DNA from 2 places in the Caballeronia sp. GAFFF2 genome. Region 1 is predicted to be linked to the other one. Evidence: predicted binding sites of a transcription regulator. Region 1 holds the regulator's gene; the other holds the start of a gene.
What was found. The regulator FliA, encoded in region 1, starts transcription of late flagellar genes. The targets are predictions, from matches to a motif close to CTAAAGTTTNNNNNNNNNNNGCCGNTA.

Region 1 (4,423 bases):
AAAGACACGCGCAAAAGACCATAACAGCAAGAAATCACCACCAGGGGTTCAGTATGGAGCAGGCGCATCAACCGGCACGCCGGGCCTATGCCTTCGCATGGTCCGGCAACCGGAATCCCGAACGCGAGCAAGCCATGCTGCGTATCGGGATGGGAGCGGCAGTTCTGCTGGCTTATGCGGTGTATGCGTGGCGGCACCCTTCGGCCAACGCGTCGCTGATCACGCGGTTGATCGCGCTCTACGTGTCCTACGGTGCAATCACACTATTGCTCGTCAGCCGGATGATGGCGCTGTCCAACGTCCGGCTCGTCATCACCACTATCCTCGATCAGGCGTTGCTCGGCGCGATGTTCTTTCTCTGCGGCACGCTCGCCTTGCCGCTGCTGTGGGTGGTGTTCTGGTTTCTGATCGGCTCGGGATGCCGCTACGGCAAGCGCACGCTCGCCATTTCGTGCGCGATGGCGCTCGTCGCGATCGTCGCGCTGGCGTTGTGGCAACCGTGGTGGGTGGCAAACCGCGCCGCCGCGCTCGGGCTCGCGCTGAGCGTGCTGGGCGCGTCGGTGTATCTGAGTGTGCTGGTCGACAGGCTTGGCAGCGCGAATCGCGTGCTGGCGCGGCAGGCATCGACAGACCCGCTCACGGGCCTCTATAACCGTTACGCGCTCGAACAAACCGTGAATCGCGCGATGTCCGCGCCCGAAGCCGCCGACGCGAATACCAGCGCACTGCTACTGATCGACCTCGACGGCTTCAAGGGCGTGAACGATACCTACGGTCACGCGGTCGGCGACGTGCTGTTGCAGTCGTTCGCGCAATTGCTTGCACGGCGCATGCGCAAGACCGACACCATCGCGCGGCTGGGCGGCGACGAGTTCGTCGTGCTCGCGCGCAACATGCGCGATCGCAGCGCGGTGCTCACGCTCACCGATGGCATCCATTCGGCGCTCGCCGACCTCACGCTGGTGCAGGAGCGACCAGTGAGCGTATCGGCGAGTATCGGCGCCTGCTTGCTGTCGAGCGCGGCAGAAGCGCATGACGCCGATATCACCGCCGTGCTGAGAGCCGCCGATCGCGCGATGTATCGCGCAAAGAGTCTCGGCGAAGGCAAGACGGTGTTCGCCGAGGCGCGCGACTTCGAGATGCATTGAGCCCATCCGCGCGCATTCGAGCGCCTTTGCAAAGGCAAAAGCAAAAAGCGCGCGGCCCCGGTTCGGGGCTTCGCGCGCCTCTACAACTCGGAACTCAAGCCTCGACGCTAGTCCACGACTGTTCCCGCAGCTTCGCACGCAAACGCGCCACGGCCTGGCTATGCAACTGGCACACGCGCGACTCGCTCACTTCCATCACCGCGCCGATTTCGCGCAGGTTGAGGCCCTTCTCGTAGTACAAGCTCATGAGCAGCTTCTCGCGCTCCGGCAACTTGTCGATGGCTTCGATCAGCGCGCCGCGCAGACTGTCGTCCAGAAGCGCCGACAGCGGGTCCGAACGATCGACGCAGTAACGGTCGAGGAACGGCTCGTCGTCCGCCGAGCGGTCGAAGTCTTCGTAATAGATCAACTGGCTGCCGTGCAAGTCCTGCAGCATCGACTGATACTCGTCGAGCGGCATCTTCATGTGCTCGGCGACTTCGGTCTCGCTGGCCGAACGGCCAAGGTTCTGTTCCACCTTGTGTACCGCCGACTCCACTTCGCGCGATGTCTTGCGCATGCTGCGTGGCAACCAGTCGTTGGCGCGCAACTCGTCGAGCATGGCGCCGCGAATACGCTGACTTGCGTAGGTTTCGAACTGGGCGCCCTGATCTTCCTTGTAGCGGCTAGCCGCATCGAGGAGGCCAATCATGCCGGCCTGGATCAGATCGTCGAGATCGACGCTCGCCGGCATTTTGGCGACGAGCTGGAGTCCGAGGCGGCGAACGAGCGGCGCATATTTCGTAAGCACGTCGGACTGCGAGAGTTTGCCTTGGGCGTTATACATCCTGTTCACCTTTCAATATCACATCGACGCCGTGCTGCTCATTGCATGATCGGAAAACGCCGCCGCTCGGTGCGCCGCTTTCCGTCCGCTTTCACCAGACTCGCCAACCGGAATGTGCGCGTCGTACTGGCTCGCTTCGTCGCCGCGCGAAAACGGCGCGGGACGCATCGGCCAGTGCAGCAGCTCGGCTGCGATGTAGCGGTAGTCGCGCGCCGCGGCCGTAGCCGGAAACGCTTCCACCGCACACCGAGAGAGCTCCCTCGCCCGAGCGACGCGCGCATCCTCGGACACATACCCTGCCTGCACGAGCGACACGGCCAGATAACGGCTCGCGACACCCGAGAGGTTGTCGAACGCGACCGCTGCATCGGCTGCGTCCTGCACGTGATTCATCAGCACGCGGAACTGGCCGATCGCGTGGGCGTAGTGCAAGCGCTTCATGCACGCATACGCCTCGGTGATCGCCGACGCGGCTACCCGCGTCACTATCAGAAAGTCATGCGCCTGCGCCGCGAGCGACGAGAGCGCGCCATTACGATCGAGTTGCGCATCGATCAGCACGATATCCGCGGGGCCGTCGAGCAGCGCGCGTGCTTGCGCCGCATCGTGGCTGATACGTTCATCGCGCGGTGCGGCGATCAGCGAAAAACCCATCGGCGTGCGCACCGCGACATCCTGCAATTCGCGACGGCCGGACATCACCGCCGAGAGCGCGCCCGCGCCATCCACACCCGCCATGCGGCTGACCGAGCCCGCGTTATGCCGCTCGTCGATGACGAGCACATCCTTGCCATGCACGGACAACGCCGCGCCGAGGTTCACTACCGCCGACGTGCAACCGATGCCCGCCGGTCCGCCCACTACAGCCACCACGCGAGAACTGGCGCGCGTCAGCAGCCTTCTCAGGCCTTCAGCCTGATCGAGCACGAACTTATCCAAAATGGACTCCATGCAGTTCTGTCGTGGCGCGTGCGGACAGTGCGGACAAAAGCGCCGGCACATCGTCGTCTTGCGGCACGAAAGGCGAGCCATCGCGCGGAATGCAGAACGCGCTCTTGATGAGGAAACGCTTGGTTGCGACGTACAAGTTCTCCGGCACCTTCTGACCGGTCGATACGTAATGCACCGGCAGCTTGTAGCGGATGACCGTATCGAGCACGCTGCCGAGGTTGGTCGCCTCGTCGAGCTTGGTCAGAATGCAGCCCGCGAGCGGCGGCTGGTCCGGCGCACTCTTGTAGGCCTGCACGACTTCGTTGAGCGTGTCGCCGTGGCTCGTGGCGTTCAGCAGCAACAGGCGTTGCACCGGCTGACCCGTGCCGCACAGCATCGCGATCTGGTCGGAGACCGTGCGATCGCGCTGGCTCATGCCGATCGTGTCGATCAGCACGATATGTTTGTTGCGCAGTTCGGAGAGCGCGAGTTGCAGGTCGGCGCCGTCCTTTACCGCGTGCACCGAGACGCCGAGAATCTTGCCGAAGATGCGCAGTTGCTCATGCGCGCCGATCCGGTAGCTGTCCGTCGTCAGGAGCGCGACCTTGCTGGCGCCGAAGCGCATCACGCAGCGCGCCGCGAGCTTTGCCGTGGTCGTCGTCTTGCCGACGCCCGTCGGGCCCATCAGCGCGAACACGCCGCCGCGTTCCATCAACGCGTCTTCGCTCGGCATCACCGGCAGATTCGATTCGAGAACTTGCTGCACCCATTCGAGCGCGTTTTCCACGTTCTCCATCGACGGCATGTTGTCGATCACCATGCGCACGAGTTGCGCGGAGAAACCGGCGGCGAAGAGGCGCTTGGTCAAGGCCGAGTTGGTCGGGTTGCGGCGCTGGCGGTCGCCCCACAGCAAACCCGAGAAGTGCTCTTCCATCATCTCGCGCATCGACGAGAGTTCGTTCATCACCGTTTCGTTGACGACTTGCTCCATGCGCGTGCGGATGGCTTCGGTCACGACGGCCGCGGCATTAGCCGGCAAGCCTTCGAAATTGCCCGATGCGGCCGGCGCTTCGTCGGCGGGTTGCGGTGCTGCGTTGATCTTCTGTGCGGCGCGGCGTGCGGCGACTTGCGCGGCTTCACGCGCCCAGTCGGGCGTTTCGATCTTTGCGTGCGCTTGCGCGGCGAGTGCGGCAGGCGCGGCGGCAACCGGTTGCGCGGCGGCTTGTGCACGCGGCGCTTGCTGGCGCGGTGCGTCGGCTGCCTTGACCGATACCGGCACGCCCATGCCGCGTGCAATTGCGGCGGACGGCGTCAGCGGCCGGTTCGACGGCACCGAAGCCTGTTGCGCGATACGGCGCGCATGTTCGATCAACCACGGATTGGAATCGGCCATCGTGCGCGGTGCTTCCATGCGCTCTTCGTCGGCTTGCTCGTCGAAATCGTCGGCGTCGGCGGTGTTGCCGAAGACGGAGGAGAAAACATCGCCGCTGGCGTAGGGGTTCATCGGAGAGCTGGGAGC
Region 2 (4,423 bases), on a different contig from region 1:
TGCTTCAGACGCTCGAGCTTCGCGCAGATCGCGGCCGCCGCGGCCGCATCCGGCTCGGCGCTCGCGCGATACGCGGCGAGCTGGTCCGAGAGCACGTCCTTCGTCGCGAGGAAGGTATCGATCATGTCGCGGCGCAGAACGAGTTCATTGTTGCGCGCGCGGTCCAGAAGCGATTCGAGGATGTGCGTCGTTTCCGTGAGCGCCGTGAAGCCGAAGGTCGCCGCGCCGCCCTTGATCGAATGCGCCGCGCGAAAGATCGCCGCGAGGTCTTCCGGATCGGGATTCGCAATGTCCAGAACGAGCAGCAGCTGCTCCATCTGCGCGAGCAGTTCGTCTGCTTCGTCGAAGAAGGTCTGATAGAACTGGGTAATGTCGAGTGTCATGCTTGAGTCACCGCAGAAATGCTGTTCAGTCGCGTTATTCGGTCGAGGTTTGCTTCGTCTTGCTCAGTGCTGCTCTTCGGGTTCCGACAGTGCCGCCACCAACTCGGTCAAGAGCTCGGGATCGAGCGGCTTCTGAATCCAGCCGGTCGCTCCCGCCGCGCGCGCCGCGTCCTTGAACGCTTCGCTGTCCTCGGTCGTCAGCACGAGCACCGGCGTTGCCTGGTAGGCGTGATTCACCCGCAACTCCGCGATCAAATCGAGCCCGCTCTTGCCGGGCATGTGCTGGTCCGTCAGGACGAGATCGAAACGCTCGGCGAGGGCCCATTCGAGCCCTTCGTTGCCGTCCGACGCGACGGTCACTTCGTAGCCCGCCGTCGTCAGCGTGGCGGAGAGAATCTGCCGCATGGCGGCGGAATCGTCGATTGCCAGAATGTTCTTGATCATGTGTGTCTCTTGCGGTCTTGCCGGGTTGACGGCTAAAACGTGTGGAGTCTTGAGAGTCTTTCGCGCGGATTTCGCTTTTATTGCGGTCGCGCTTGGAATACGGGCGCGAGTTTGTCCAGCACGGGAGCCGCGCCCGCCGCGTTGTCGAATGTCGCGGGCGGCGCGCCGTCGTCGCGCAACATGGCGCTCTCCGCGCGCCGGTTGAGCACGATGATGCTGATGCGCCGGTTTTCCGGGTCCATCGCGTCCTTGCGATTCAGGTTCTGCGTCGATGCAAGCCCGAGCACGCGCAGCACCTTCGCTTCGTCCATGCCGCCATAGATCAGCTCGCGCCGCGACGCGTTCGCGCGGTCCGCCGACAGTTCCCAGTTGCTGTAGCCCTTGTCGCCGCCGGCGTACTTCACGGCATCCGTATGTCCTTGCACGACTATTCGATTGGGCACGTCGTTCAGCGTCTTGCCTATCTCGCGCAAAATGTCGCGCATGTACGGCTGCACGGAGTCGCTGGAGAGCGCGAACATGGGCCGCTTCTGGGTATCGACAATCTCGATGCGCAAGCCCTGCTGGGTCGAATCGATGCGTATCTGCTGCCTGAACTGGCGCAAGGTCGGGTTGGCCTCGACGGCCGACATGAGCTTCACCTGGAGGTCGTGCAGGCGCTCTTGCTCGCGGCGTTCGATCTCGCCTTCGGCTTGTCTCAACGCGGCTTCATCGGGTCTTGCCGATGAGCGCACCGCGAACGGCGTATTGCCTTCGGTGGTGCGCACCGTGCCGGGCTCGGGGCTCGACAGATCGCGCCCGCCGCCCATGATGATGCTGGAGTCCATGCCGACGGTCTTGCCGCCGACCATCGCGGCCTTGAGCGGCGTGTTGAAGTATTCGGCGATACCGCGTCGTTGCACCGGCGAAGTCGAACTCAGAAGCCACATGAGCAGGAAGAACGCCATCATCGCGGTCATGAAGTCCGCGTAGGCAAGCTTCCACGCGCCGCCGTGATGTCCCTTGCGGCCCGCGACGATACGCTTGATGAAAATTGGCCGGTCTTTGTCGGGTGAACTCATGGCGTCGTTCCTCGCTTCACTTCGCGCGGACCCGGCGCACGTGTTCTTCCAGTTCGGAGAACGACGGGCGCTCGGTCGAGAACAGCACCTTGCGGCCGAACTCCACCGAGATGGCGGGCGCATAGCCGTTCAGACTCGCAAGGATCGTCACCTTGATGCACTGAAACATCTTGGTCTGCTCGGCCACGCGCTGCTCCGCCACGCCCGCGAGCGGGCCGATGAAGCCATACGAAAGCAGAATGCCGAGGAAGGTGCCGACGAGCGCCTGCGCGATCATCTCGCCGAGAATCGCGGGCGGCTGATCGGCGGAAGCCATCGTGTGCACGACGCCCATGACGGCCGCGACGATACCGAACGCGGGCATGGCGTCGCCCACTTTGTGCAGCGCTTGTGCGGGCGCTTCGCCTTCGGCGTGATGCGTCTCGATTTCCTCGTCCATGAGGCTTTCGATCTCGAACGCGTTCATGTTGCCGCCGACCATCAGCCGCAGATAATCCGTCAGGAATTCGACGATGTGCTCGTCCGCGAGAATCTTCGGGTACTGACCGAAGATCGGGCTTTTATGGGGATCGTCGATATCGCTTTCGAGGGTGAGCGTGCCTTCCTTGCGCGCCTTGGCGAGCAGGACGTAGAGCAGGCCCATCAGTTCCATGTACACATCCTTGTTGTACTTGGAGCCCTTGAACAGCGTGGGAATGACGCGCAGCGTCGATTTGATCGTCTTGATGCCGTTACCGAGGATGAATGCGCCGACACCCGCGCCCGCGATCATCAAGATTTCGACCGGTTGCACGAGCGCGCCAAGGTGGCCGCCTTCGAGCGCGTAACCGCCGAATACGGACAGCAATGTCACGAGCGTTCCAACGAAAATCAGCACAGTCGAGTCCTCAAGGTAGTTGCGGGATGACCGCCGTTATGTGGGTTTACGGCACGGCAAGGGAAAACTTTGGTGCATGACCGGGAGGTGAGGCAAACGCTAAAACCCGCGTGGGATGGGGCTCTGACGACATGCGGCGCAATGGCGCATGGCGCGCGGGGACGCTACGGTGCGAATGCCTTTTCGTGCGCGCAACGGCGGCGTATAGCTCTTCGCGATAAGCCAGTTGTTCGTGGTAGAAGGCGAGTTGACCGCGAGACGTGCGTCGATCTGGCAGCGAGGCGGCTCACTGGGATGAATGGCCTGTCATGGGCCGCAGACGTATGCCGACCAACTTACGAGGTGTCGGCACGGCGGCCGCTCGTCCGATCGGTTCATGCCGGCTGCGCGCCGTTGCGTTCGGTCAGCGCTGTGAGCGTGGAACGCAAACGCCGCCGTGATCGGCTCGAATCAACGCGCAGATCAGCCGGCCTCTATCGCCAATGCATCCGCGAGGAGGGTCGCGTCCGGCGCTGCGCTTTTGTCCTTTTCGTCGAGTGACGAAAAGGATGGCGTGATCGTCGAAGCGAAAGCGGCACAGCAAATGGCTCGACGACGCCACCCTCACCGCCTGCGCGGGTGAAAGCGAAGCCAATAACTGCGCCACGTCGTCCGAAAGCGCCAGCCGAGCCATGGCCGAAGCGCGGTCCGCAACCAATAGCTGCTGCGCCAGAAGCAAGTACGCGAGATTAAGCTCGCGAATCTCCGCGAGCGTGGTGGTTGTGCTGGCCGTCATCTTTTCCCCGAATCGATACCCGGCTCGTCAGGCCGTGCGGGAAACGTTTGCTCGGATCGCTCTGGATTGCGGCGATTCGGCCCCGCTCATGGTGTGGATTCGATTGTCGATGAGGCTTCGAGCGCGCGCCAATCGGATAAATCGACCGATTTACCGACGGAAAAGCCCGCGACGTCGTGTAAGAAAAATTCCTACGCGAAATAGTTGAACGGCTGTTTGAGCGAATCGGGAGCACCAAACTCAACTATCGGCTGCTTTTCATCTGACTTGACACGCTGTGAGCACGAATCGCCCCGTGCCATGCGCAGAACCGGCCCATATGCGTTAGGCCCGATCCGTGCTACTTCAATGCCTCGCGGCAATGCCCTGCGTGCGTCGAATTCGTCTACGTCATTGATATCGATGCACTTTTTGACTTCGTAACAGCCGTTGTTTCGTGCTGTAACAAGGTTAAGCGTTTGAAAAATGAAGTGTAATGCCGCGCTCGATCCCGATAATGAGCAGTAAGGGATAACCCGGTTGAACAGTTTCTTGTCCGGGCCAGTCTCGGGCGGCGTCTTCTATACGAACGCGGCCCGCCCGAACGGCATGCGTCGAGCGCTCGACCGGAGCGTGACTGCAATGCCTTAAATAACAGGAGAGTCACGTTATGCGAATCGCACAAATTGCACCGTTGCACGAAGCAGTTCCCCCGAAGTTTTACGGCGGCACCGAGCGCGTCGTGTCGTATCTGACCGACGCACTCGTCGACCTCGGCCACGATGTAACTCTGTTCGCCAGCGGCGATTCGCAAACCAAGGCGACTCTCGATGCGGCCTGGCCGCGCGCGCTGCGCCTCGACCCGACCGTGCGCGACGCGCTCGCGCCGCACATGCTCCTGCTC

Region 2: the regulator FliA is predicted to act here: its motif matches at 2,812-2,838, upstream of motA (flagellar motor stator protein MotA).

What each region holds. Positions count from the first base shown of each region.
Region 1 is NZ_JALQDA010000023.1:184,941-189,363, forward strand. It holds gene NCT04_RS14480 (GGDEF domain-containing protein) at 54-1,148, shown strand; gene NCT04_RS14485 (RNA polymerase sigma factor FliA) at 1,243-1,974, opposite strand; gene NCT04_RS14490 (MinD/ParA family ATP-binding protein) at 1,993-2,913, opposite strand; gene flhF (flagellar biosynthesis GTPase FlhF) at 2,906-4,423, opposite strand, start outside.
Region 2 is NZ_JALQDA010000003.1:105,969-110,391, reverse strand. It holds gene cheA (chemotaxis protein CheA) at 1-383, opposite strand, end outside; gene NCT04_RS00990 (response regulator) at 447-827, opposite strand; gene motB (flagellar motor protein MotB) at 905-1,888, opposite strand; gene motA (flagellar motor stator protein MotA) at 1,905-2,765, opposite strand; gene flhD (flagellar transcriptional regulator FlhD) at 3,169-3,540, opposite strand; gene NCT04_RS00970 (glycosyltransferase family 4 protein) at 4,190-4,423, shown strand, end outside.